DNA from 3 places in the Actinoallomurus sp. CA-142502 genome. Region 3 is predicted to be linked to each of the others. Evidence: riboswitches for the same ligand, from Rfam matches in the RefSeq annotation. Region 3 holds a riboswitch; each other region holds the start of a gene.
The links. Region 3 has a riboswitch for cyclic di-AMP ahead of ACQEV1_RS37240 (CHAP domain-containing protein). Riboswitches for the same ligand answer to the same signal wherever they lie in the genome.

Region 1 (3,810 bases), 4.1 Mb from region 3:
GGCCCCGACCGAAACAGGCCCTCTGGGCATCGCCAGAGGGCCTGTGAGGTTCGGGTCGGTCAGAGCAGGCGACCGCCGCCGTAGTACACCTGGCTGTAGTACGCGTCACTGAGGCTGGAGATCTTCACCACATCGCCGGTGTGCGGCGCCTGGATGAACTTGCCGTTGCCGACGTACATGCCCATGTGGTCGTTGTTGCTGAAGAAGACGAGGTCTCCCGGCTGGAGGTCGGCCTTCGCCACGCGCCGGCTCGCGCTGTACTGGTTCGGCACGTAGTGGCTGAGGTTGATGCCGATCTGCTTGTAGGCCATCATCGTCAGGCCCGAGCAGTCGAAGACGTTCGGGCCGGCGCCACCGAAGACGTACGGCTTGCCGAGCTGCGCGCAGGCGTACCTCAGCACCGTCTCGGCGCGGCCGGTCGCCAGGATCGAGCAGTTGGCCTTGGACGAGCCCGGGTCGATGTTGGCGCCCAGCTTGTCGATCAGGCGCAGCTGCTTCCTGATGGCCGAGTTGGCCGCCGACCGCTGCTTGTCGACCTGGTCCTTCTGCTGCTTGAGCTGCTCGGCCGCCTGCTCCGCCAGCGCCTTCTGCCGCTCCAGCCGCTGCGCGGACGCCAGGAACTGGTTCAGCTCCGCCGCGCGATTGCTGGAGACCTTGGTGAAGGCCGTCATCTGGTCGAGCACGGACTCAGGGTCCTTGGCCGACACGAACTGCGGGATGTCCCCTCCCGCGCCGCCCTCCTTGTACGCCGCGGCGGCGAGCTGGGCGACCCGGGTGTGCAGCTGGTTGAACGTCTCCTGCTCGACCGTGACGGAGGACTTGAGCGCCTTGAGGTGGCTCTGCGCGGCCTTCCAGTCCTCCTTGGCCTTGTTGTACTGGTTGGCCAGCTGGTCCACCTGGTCGTTGAGCTTGGCGAGCTGCTGCTTGGCGGCGCTCAGCGAGGGAGTGGGCTTCGCCTGGGCGGGGCTGGCGGGCAGGACGAGCCCGGCGACAACGGCCGCTCCGGCGGTGCCGACGATCCAACGACTGGTTCTGGACATGGTTGAACGCTTCATCTCCACTGTGGTCAGCCCCTTACGGACGGCCGGCGCCGTAGAAGTTGGAGCTGTAGTAGCCGCTCAGGCTCTCGATTTGGACGACCGTGCCCGTGTGCGGCGCGTGGATGAACTGGTTGTTGCCGACGTACATCCCGACGTGGTTCAGGTTGTCGAAGAAGACCAGGTCACCGGGCTGGAGGTCCGAGCGCGCCACGCGGCGGGTGGCGTTGTACTGGTCCGGCACGACGCGGGGAAGGCTGACGCCGGCGTGCCGCCAGGCCATCATCATGAGCCCGGAGCAGTCGTAGCCGGAGTTGTACGGGCCGGTGCCGCCGTACTTGTACGGGGCGCCCTTCTGCTGGTACGCGTACTCGAGAGCGAGGCGGGCGGGGCCGGACGCCGGCCCGTTGTAGGTGCCGCCATGGCCGCCGGACGAGGTGCTGCCCCCGCCGAGCCTGTTGACCAGGGACTGCTGCTGCCTGGCCTGCTTCTTCAGCTTGTCGAGCTGCGCCTTCTCGGACTTCAGCTTCGAACTGAGGTCGGCGGCGGCCTGCTGCGCCTGCGCCTTCTGGCGCTGCAGCAGCTGGGCCGCGTTGAGGAACTGGGTGACCTCGGTCGACCGGTTGTGCGCGACCTGCGTGAAGACCGAGATCTGGTCGAGAACGTCCGACGGGTTGTTCGACGACACGAGGTTCGGAATGTCGCCGGAGTCGCCGCTCTTGTACGCGGCGGCGGCAAGCTGCGCGACCCGCTCGCGGAGGCGCTCGTAGGTCTTCTGGTCCTCGGCGACCGACTTGTTCAGGGCGTCGTACTTCTTCTTGGCGGCCTGGCGCTGTTCCTTGGCCTTGTTGTAGACGTTGTCCTGGTGGTCAACCTGAGAATTAAGCTTCTTGAGCTTGGCCTGGCTCTCTTTCAGCGTCGGTTTCGGCGCTGCTTCGGCCGGCACGGACGGCAGTACCAACGCCGCCGATGCTGCTACGCACAGTGTCGCCAGGGCACGCGCCCCGACTCTGCCTCCCGGCAGCCAACCGGCGGTGGCACCGCCGGAACTGCGCTGTGTCGCCACGATTGCGGCACGCCCCTCTCCCAAGGACCGCCTACCGGGTTAGCTGACGGATTCGGGCGTGGAAGGCGCCCTACGGAACGCGAACGCTCCGATTCACCCCTGGAACCTGGTTCCCCGGCTCGGTACGGCATGGGCGGCCTTCGGCGGAAGGTCCCCGGGGTTGCCGTGACGACTCGGCGGGAGTCTGTCGCCGTCGCCTGGGGGGCGACGAACGAGCGACTGACTCAGCGCGTGAGACTAGTCAAGTATCACCCTGGTAACAACCGCTTCTACGGGAATACTCGCAATTTCCGTCAATCTGGCAGCAGGGTGCGCACGGGTGATTACGAGGCGCGCTCATCGGAGATCGTCAGGCGGAGCGGCGGAAGCATGCCGCCCTCCGCGAGAACATCCAGCGCACGGCGCTCACCGTCGCTGATCTCCACGGCCGCGACCGGATCGGTCAGCATGAACGAGATCACGCAGTCCGCGCACCCGACGTTGCGTACCTCACACTTTTCGCAGTCGACGAGCATCGTGCCTCCTCGTGTCGGCGTCATGACACAGACGGTAGGAGGAGGCAGTGACAGAATCGTGCCGACAGAACCAGCTACGGAACCGGATCACGTGCGGTTGAGGCGCCTCAGCAGCAGTGACGCGGGCGCGGGCCGCGCGTCGGCGCGGCGGGCGGCGTCGCACACCTCCTGGTCGGAGGAGATGACCACCACCGCACGCCCGCTCGGCTCCGCGCGTACGAGCTGGCCGATGAGGTCGTCGGCGGTCTGGCCGGGCGCGCTGAACAGCACCCGCACCCCGCGCGGCGCCTGCACCGCGACCGGGGCGTCCAGCTCGGCGCCGTCGAACACCACGGTCACCTCGGCCTTGGTCTGGGCGTGCAGGACGCCGACGCCCGACACGAGGCGGGACCGCTGGTCCGACAGGGGAAGGTCGCCGTAACCGGTCTTGGTGACGTTGTAGCCGTCGATGATGAGGTGCACCTGCGGCAGCGTGAGGAGCTGGTCGAGCAGCGCGGGGTCGCTGTCGGCCAGCGCACGGCCCGGCAGCGTGCGGTGGCCGGGCCGCTGGGGCGCGACCGCCACGACGTTGTCGGCCGGCCGGGTGATGCCGGTCGGCAGCCCGATCTCCTCGCGCAGGCCCCGAGCCGCGTCGGTCAGGGCGTCGAGCAGCACCCGCAGCCGCGTGTCGTCGAGGTTGCGCCCCTCGCGGGCGGCGCGGCGGGCGTTCTCGGCGGCCGACTCGGCCTGCGACAGCCGGGCCCGCAGCCGGCGCAGCTCCGTCTCGGCGGCGGCCGCCGCGGCCGTGGCGGCGGCGCGGTCCTCCCCCGCCTGGCGGTCCAGCTCCTCCGCCCGCGCGTGCTCGCGCTTGGCGCGCGTGCGGCTCTCGTGCAGCTTCTTGCGCAGCTCGGCGTTCTCCGCCCGTGAGGCGCGCAGTTCGGCGCGGAGCTTCTCGATCTCCTCCGAGCGTGTCGCCTTGGCCGCCGCGATCTGCTCCTGGAGCTCGGCCACCTTGCGGATCGTCTCGGCCTCGTCGGCCGCGAGGGCGGAGCGTTCGAGATCGCGCCGCGCCGTCTCCACCCGCTCGGTCCAGCCCGCCGGTCGCATGAGGTACGCGAGGGCGGCAACGGTCACCGGGTCGGCCGCGGCCGGAACCGTACCCGACTCGAGCGCCGCCGCCAGCTCGGCCTGGTCCTCGCGGGCGGACTCGGCG
Region 2 (3,810 bases), 2.2 Mb from region 3:
GGAGCGGCCGCGGGCGAGCCGGTCGAGCCGGCGTGGGTGCCGAGATACAGCACGGTGACGCCCAGGATCACGAGCACCGCGATGCCCGCGACTCGTCCGGGCTTGACGGTCGGCGGCGATGGACGGCCGGTACGGGCCGGAGCGGTCCGGGGACCCGGGCTCGGCGGATGGAGCGGCCGTGCGGCTCTCCGTACGGGGTCGGCCGCGCTCGGGCGGGCCGGGACGCTGCTCTTCGGCGGCGACGGCGCAGCCGGCTTCTCGGTGGCGGCGGGCACGATGGCCGGTCTTTCGGCGGCGGCCATGTCCGTCGCGCCGCCGGGTTCCCCGCGCAGGATCTCCGCGAGCTGTTCGGCGGCCTGTTCCGCGCTCGGGCGCCGTTCCGGGTCCCGGCGCAGCAGTGCCGTGATCAGTGGTGCGAGGGGGCCCGCGCGTACGGGCGCCGGCGGGTCCTGGGTGAGCAGGGTGAGCAGGACGGTGGCGTAGTCCGGGCCTTCGTACGGTGGTCTGCCCTCGGTCGCGTTGAAGAGCGTGGCGCCGAGGGCCCACAGGTCGGCGGTGGGGCTGGCGGCGGCGTTCTCGGCCTGCTCGGGGGCCATGAACGCCGGGGTGCCGGTGACGTCTCCGGCCTCTTCGGCGCGCTCACCGACCCGTTGGGCGACGCCGAAGTCGGTGATGACGATCCGTCGTTCGCTGATCAGGATGTTGGCGGGCTTGAGGTCACGGTGGACGACGCCGGCGGCGTGCGCCTCCCGCAGCGCCTCCAGCGTCGCCGCCCCGATCTCGGCGACGCGCCGGTACGGCAGCCGTACCTCCTCCTTGAGGATGTCGGCGAGTGGACGACCATGGAGGAGTTCCATGACGATGATCGGGACGCCGTCGTCGTCGATGACGTCGTGGATCGTGATGATCCCGGGATGGTTCAGCCGGGCGGTGGCACGCGCCTCCTGCAGCGCGAGCGCGCTGAGCTCGGCCCGTTCGTCATCGTCGAGGTCGGGCGACAGGGTGACCTCTTTGATGGCGACCTCACGGCCGAGCATCTCGTCATGACCGCGCCAGACCGTGCCCATGCCGCCCTGGCCGATCACCTCGACCAGGCGGTACCGCCCGTTGACCAGCTGGTGCCCATCGTCCGGCGTAATCCCGTCCACGATTGGTTCCGATGAGAACGGGCCGCCCGTGGTTCCCGTACCGGCGGCCTTCCGCGGCGGCGTTACGGGCGGCCGGCGCCGACGAAGTGTGAGACCCAGTAGGAGTTCGACATGCTGGCGTACTGGACGTCCGTGCCGGTGTGCGGGGCGTGGATGAACCTACCGCCGCCGACGTATATCCCTTCGTGGCCAAGGCTGTCGAAGAAGACCAGGTCACCGGGTTGCAGATTCGACTTGGCGACGTGGCGGATGGCGTTGTACTGGTCGGGGACGACGCGGGGGAGACTGACGCCGGCAGCGCGCCAGGCCATCATCGTCAGCCCGGAACAGTCGTAGCCGTTCGGGCCCGTACCGCCGAAGACATAGGGCTTCCCGAGTTGGGCTTTGGCATAATTCACGGCTTTGCCGGCCTGTCCGGAGGCGGACGTGGTGGCGCCGCCGCTCGAACCGCCACGCGTGCTTCCGCTGGAGCTGTTGGTCTTGGCCAACAGCGCTTTCTGCTTCGCGATCGCCTTCTCGACCACGGCTTTCTTCTTCTTCAACGCGGTCGCGGTCGTGGTGATGCTCTGCAGCGTCGAACGGGCTTCTTCCTGGCCCCGCTGGAGGCGTTGGGCGGATGCCAGGAGCGCGGTCATCGCCTGGTTCTGGTTGCGCGAGAGCTCGGCGAAGGTCGACATGTCCTGCAGTGCCGCGTCAGGGTCCTTGGAGGCGGCGAACGTGGTGCTGTCGAGGGTGCCGTTCTTGTACGCGGCGACGGCCATCTGCGCCACCCGTACGCGCAGGTTCTGATACTGAGGTTTTTCCATTTTCAGCTGCTTATTGATCACGGCAAGATGCTTCTTGGCCGCGGCCAACTGGGTCTCGGCCTTGTCGTACTGGTTGGCGAGTTCGTCCACCTGGCTGTTGAGCTTGTCCAGTTTCTTCTTCGCGGTGGCCGCTGACGACCCGCCGGTCGCGTTCGCGCCGCTCGCGGGAAGAAGGAGGGCGGCGCTCACCATCAACGCCGTGATACCTCCCAGGCGGCCGGAACGTGTTAGCCGCGAATATGAAGATGGCACGTACGAACTCCTCTCCTGACGCCTACCGGGTTAGCTGTCGGGTTCGGGCGGGAGATGCCCTACCGAGCGCCGGGCGCTGCGGATTCACCCCGTACTACGTGGGTCCCCGGTTCCCTGAGCTGCAGGGATTCGGCCGACGGTCGTGTTTCTGATGGGGAGTCTGGGACCGTCGAGTCCTGTGGAGTGTAGGGGGTCAAACGGTGCAAATCTACCGAATCGTGATCAAAGGTACGCTTCGTGTATGGCTGATCGCGGCGCGCAGAACTTCGCGATGAGCCTCAACGTCGGCATCGAGGGTCGTATGGCCGACCGGGTCGGCCGCCACGAGGTACGCGTGGACGAGGGGCTCTGGCGGCGCCGGTGAACTCCCGCCGGCCGGCCTTCAGGCGCGGCATGACGGTGGTACCGGCGGCCGGTGCGAGAGCCGGCCGCCGGTACTTGTCACGTCAGACGACGGCTACGTCCGGTACCGGAAGAGGATCCGGCCGCGGGTCAGGTCGTACGGGCTGAGTTCCACGAGCACCCGGTCGTACGGCAGGATCCTGATGTGGTTCCTCCGTATCTTTCCGCTGATGTGGGCGAGCACTTCGTGCCCGTTCTCCAGCTCCACCGTGAAGGTGGCATCGCGTAGACACGTGATGACGGTGCCCTCGACTTCGATTCCTTTTGTTGTTCTGGCCATGTTCTCGCCCTTCTCGGTGACGGTGAGGTAGGAGGCGAGGCGTCAGCGGAGAACCAATTCCAGGTTGCTGTTGACGCGCCGGGCGCCGATGCCCTCGAACAGCGCCATGGCAGCCTCGTTGGATTCATTGACTTCGGCCGATGCCGTCTCGACCCCGGAGTGGTGCAGCGCGCCCAGCACGTGGGCCAGCAGTGATCGGGCGATACCGCGGCGGCGCTGGTCGGATCGGACCGCGAGCAGCCCGATCCGCGGCTGCAAGGCCACCCGTCCCGTGACCCGGACCAGTCCCACGTATCGATCGGCCTGTACCGCGACGGCGTACTTCGACGGGTCCAGCGGCAGCGGAGTCCCGTCCGGCCGGACCGGTACTTCGACCGGCATCGACGCCCAGCCGACGGTGGCGTCGACTTCGGCGCGGATCGCGTCGTACACCTCGCGCAGCGGGTCCTCCCGCGCCGCGCCGACGGGCACCGTCGTCACGCCCTCCGGCGAGAGCACCGAGCCGAGCCCCGTGACCCGCGGATCGGTGGGGAGGACGTACTCCCATTCGCGGCGTCGGGTCGTGAAGCCGGCTCGCTGCCAGCAGGACGTCAGGTCGACGTCAGGCTCGTCGACCACCGTGTACAGCGGCCTCGGCAGGTCCGCCAGCATGGCATCGGTGAGCCGGTCGAAGACCGCGTCGTGCCACGCGTCGATACTGAGGAAGATCCGCCCGTCGGGCCGGTGTGAAGTGTCTCCGCGGCCGACCACCCGGTCGTCCTCCACCGCGTGCCATTGTCGCTCCGCGACCCGCGCGATCACGATTTCGTGCATAGGTTGTCGCCTTTCGGGAGTGCCCTGTTATCGAGGCGCTCCCGGCGATCCCTCTGTCGATCACCCGACCGTGACGGCGAAGGGGAGCACCCACTTCGATACAGCGTTC
Region 3 (3,810 bases):
CATCCGCGGGCCCCGCAGCGCGCGGCCCGCGAAGGTCTCTACCACGGCGGCGATCGCCTCGGCGGCGGTGCTCTCCAGGGCCACCGCCCGCGCCACGGCGTCGACCTCGCGCCGGCTCGTCGTGCGGAACACCTCCGCGACCAGGTCGGCCTTTGCCGGGAAGTGGCGGTAGACGCTGCCGGTCGCGACGCCGGCCCGACGGGCCACGGCGGCCACCGAGCATCCCGCGTAGCCGTGCTCGGCGACGATCGCCACTGCGGCGGACAGGATGCGTTCACGCGAGGCGCTCAGGCGCGCTTCGACGCGGGGCGTACGGCGGTACGGCATACAAGAATTGAACCCTAGTTCACTTCTTAGGCGCAACCGCGTAACGCCGAAAAAGGTTCGGGGCCCCTCGGGTGGAGGGGCCCCGAACGCCCCCAGGGGGGAAGGGGGCGGAAGAGGGCTATTTCTCGGACACTCCGGTCGCCATGTCGTAGCCGGTGCCCGAGTGGCGGTAGACGGGGCCGTTACCCATCTCCAGCACCTGGAACTTGATCGGGATCGAGTTGGACCGGGTGCCGGTGAAGTACTGCATCATCTCCTCGGACAGGTCGATGATGGCCGGCGGGCTGTGCTGGGCGACCGCCCACTCGGCCGGGCCGAAGTCCTCGACCACGCCGACGGCGCTCTTCTTGCCGACGGTGATCTTCACCTTGGTGCCGAGCGGCCAGTACGGGCTGGCGATCGTGTGGTACGACATCGGCTTGCCGGACGCGGTCTGCGCGTCCCAGAACGACGTGCCGGTGGAGACGCCGGTCGGCAGGGCGGCCTTCTTGTCGGCCTTCTCACTGGGAAGCTGCCGGGGCAGCTTGGCCGTGTGGCCCTCCGTTCCGGGCCCCACGAGGCCGGAGTCGCCCTGCGACACCTGCACGGCGCTCGTACGGGCGGCCTGGGAGGACGTGGAGTGGACCAGTGCGGCGGACGCGCCCGCGCCCGCCACGACGACGCCGGCCGCGACCGACGCGAACGTCTTGCTGGTGAATCGATCCAGATACTTGTTGCTGATTCTGAACATGGGGGGTTGGCCTCTCAGCACAGGGGAGACGGGGACGGTGTGCAGGGCGGGCCGCCCCGGCCGGCCGTGCGGCCGGGGCGAGGGGAGGGCTCAGGCGTCGTTGGAGCCGTACTCGGGGTAGCCGTAGCCGACGACCGTGGACTTGTCGCGCGTGCGGATCTTCACGGCGTTGTCGGTGTTGCCCTCGATGGTCTGGATGGTGCCGTCGTGGTTGTCCTTGATGACCATGCCGACGTGGTCGATGTCGTCGATCGACTTGCTCCCGCTCCAGGAGAAGAACACGACGGCGCCGGGCGTGGCGTCCTCGCCCCAGCGGCCCTGGTCCTTGAACCACTGGGCGTGGGTACGGGTGAACGCGTCCGCGCCCATCCCCTTGACGCCCAGCTGGGCGCCGATCCAGGACACGAACATGTCGCACCAGTTCGCGTTGGCGTAGTCGGAGACCTGGCCGCCGTCGCGCTCGACGCCGCGCTCGGCCCACGGGGAGGAGACGAACCACTTCTGGAACTTGGTGCCGCCGCCCGAGGAGTCCTCGCTGACGCCGACCTGGGAGGTGGCGAGCTTCAGCGCGTCGCTCGCGGTGGGCAGCCACTCGCGCTTCTTGGCGGCGACGTTGCCGGCGCTCTTGTCGGACAGGGCCAGCGTGTGCGGTTCCTTGGGGGAGGCGGCGGTGCCGTGGGGAACGGCGGCCATCGCTTGGGCCGAGACCGCGTCGACGTTCTGGGAGGATCCGGCCGGGGCCGCCGCGATCAGGCTGATCGCGGTCGCGCCGACCGCGGTGACGGCGGCGAGGGAGCCGCCGAGTCTGGTGTTACGCAGCAGACGGCATGACTTCTTGTGTCGACCTGACACGTTGAGCACTCCTTTGCTTCCATGCCGCTTACCGGGTTAGCTGACGGGTTCGGGCGTGGAAGCTGCCCTACGGCGCGAGGGGATGCGCCGATTCACCCCAGTGGTGCGGTGGGTCCCCGGTTCCGCGATGTGCGGATTCAGCGGGAGCCGTCTCTGAGCGGACGGCTCGAAGAACAGGGGGATGGCGGCCGCGTGGGCGGCCACTTCATTCAGGTCTAGGGGATCTTGTCGTCCATTCGTCCGGTGCACTTTCACTTCCCGGCGCCTGCCGATGGCCCCGAGGGCTCGGGCGGGAAGTCACCCGGTGGGCACGCTGTTGGCGTGCCACATGCCCTGTGAGAGACACGAGGGGCCTGGCTCCGTCGCTGCGCGGCGGATGCGGCGCGTTCGCCGAACCGGCATCGAGGCGGATCCATGTGGGGGGATCGCAGGGGATGCGCAGAGCGGCGCGGTTATGAACCGTCGCGGCCTTGGAAGGGGGGCCCATCTCACGCGTCGTCGCGTGCCGCACTTCGTGGTGCTGGGGGGCAGGCCCTGGCCGGCGGGGATGTTACGGACGGCGCATGGGGGGCGCCGCCGGTCAACCGAACATAGCAAACATATTTCGGGCCGTAAAGGGGAAATATGGACACTCACCGCCTCTGACCTGCGAGAAGATCACATCGGCGGTCTGTCAACCCCCAGAACCCTTGCGAAATAAGGGTTTTCAGCCCACAGCAGCTTGATCACCCAGCGTGATGATCTCGGTGTAACGCTGCTCGATGATCTCGGCCAGCTCGGGCGCCGCGCCGAGCGCCCCCGAGACCGCCACCGCCCCCGCCGCGAGCGACTCGTCGCGGACCTTGTCGGCGAAGTAGCCGGGGGCCAGGAAGTAGGAGGCGACCGCGACCCGCGGGGCCCCGGCGTTCAGCAGCCTTCGTACGGCCTCGGCCGGCGTCGGGCGCGCGGCGGAGGCGTAGGCGGGGACGACACGCCGCCAGCCGCGCCAGCCGCGGGCCATCCGGCCGATCGTCGCGTTGGCCGACGGGTCGCTGGACCCCGCGGCGGCCAGCACGAGCGCCGTGTCCGGGTCGGGCGTCACTCCCGCCTCGGCCAGCCTCCGCTCCAGGGCCGCGGTCATCAGCGGGTGCGGCCCGAGCGTCGCGCCGTACCGCAGGCGCATCCGCGGGTGCTCCCGGCGCACCTCGGTCAGCGCGCCGGGAATGTCGGTCTTGCTGTGGTACGCGGCGGTCAGCAGGAGGGGGAGAACGACGGCCTCGCCCGCGCCGGTGCCGGCGCCGGCGAGCGCGCCGAGCGCCTGGCCGGGCGTCGGGGGCGCGTGGTCAAGATAGGACGTCACGACCCGCAGCCCGGACCGGCGGCGTACGAGATCGAGCAGGTCCTCGACCGTCGCCGCCGCACGCGGGTCCCGGCTGCCGTGCGCCACCGCCACCAGCGGCGGCGGAGGCGCGCAGGTGATCAGAGGTTGATGCCGCATTCGGACTTTCCGGTGCCGGCCCACCGGCCGCTGCGCGGATCGTCGCCGGGTGCGACCCGCTGCGTGCACGGCTCGCACCCGATGGAGGGGTAGCCGTCGTACTGCAGCGGGTTGACGAGGATGCCGTTCTTCTCGATGTAGGCGCCGAGCTGCTCGTGCGTCCACCGGGCGAGCGGGTTGACCTTGACCTTCCCGCGCGAGGCGTTCCACTCCACGACCCGGGACCCGCGCCGGTGCGAGGTCTCCTCCCGGCGGATCCCGGTGATCCACGCGAGGTACGGCTCCAGGGCGCGGTTCAGCGGCTCGACCTTGCGCAGGTGGCAGCACAGGTCCGGGTTCCGGCCGTAGAGCCGGGGACCCAGGTCGCGCTCCTGCTCGGCGACCGTACGCGAGGAGGTGACGTTCACCACGTTGACCGGGTAGA

Region 1: it holds a riboswitch for cyclic di-AMP, as region 3 does, so the genes downstream of both, ACQEV1_RS18760 (NlpC/P60 family protein) here and ACQEV1_RS37240 (CHAP domain-containing protein) in region 3, are expected to answer to the same signal.
Region 2: it holds a riboswitch for cyclic di-AMP, as region 3 does, so the genes downstream of both, ACQEV1_RS47315 (NlpC/P60 family protein) here and ACQEV1_RS37240 (CHAP domain-containing protein) in region 3, are expected to answer to the same signal.

Annotation. Positions count from the first base shown of each region.
Region 1 covers NZ_JBNJMY010000001.1:3,865,978-3,869,787, reverse strand. Annotated here, with positions in the region: gene ACQEV1_RS18765 (NlpC/P60 family protein) at 60-1,040, opposite strand; gene ACQEV1_RS18760 (NlpC/P60 family protein) at 1,075-1,983, opposite strand; cyclic di-AMP (ydaO/yuaA leader) riboswitch at 2,116-2,249, opposite strand; gene ACQEV1_RS18755 (hypothetical protein) at 2,427-2,642, opposite strand; gene ACQEV1_RS18750 (NYN domain-containing protein) at 2,706-3,810, opposite strand, start outside.
Region 2 covers NZ_JBNJMY010000001.1:10,112,404-10,116,213, reverse strand. Annotated here, with positions in the region: gene ACQEV1_RS47320 (WD40 repeat domain-containing serine/threonine protein kinase) at 1-1,148, opposite strand, end outside; gene ACQEV1_RS47315 (NlpC/P60 family protein) at 1,211-2,146, opposite strand; cyclic di-AMP (ydaO/yuaA leader) riboswitch at 2,212-2,351, opposite strand; gene ACQEV1_RS47310 (hypothetical protein) at 2,448-2,570, shown strand; gene infA (translation initiation factor IF-1) at 2,664-2,888, opposite strand; gene ACQEV1_RS47300 (GNAT family N-acetyltransferase) at 2,931-3,701, opposite strand.
Region 3 covers NZ_JBNJMY010000001.1:7,961,465-7,965,274, reverse strand. Annotated here, with positions in the region: gene ACQEV1_RS37250 (TetR/AcrR family transcriptional regulator) at 1-327, opposite strand, end outside; gene ACQEV1_RS37245 (hypothetical protein) at 446-1,057, opposite strand; gene ACQEV1_RS37240 (CHAP domain-containing protein) at 1,148-1,909, opposite strand; cyclic di-AMP (ydaO/yuaA leader) riboswitch at 1,920-2,062, opposite strand; gene ACQEV1_RS37235 (sirohydrochlorin chelatase) at 2,616-3,386, opposite strand; gene ACQEV1_RS37230 (phosphoadenylyl-sulfate reductase) at 3,368-3,810, opposite strand, start outside.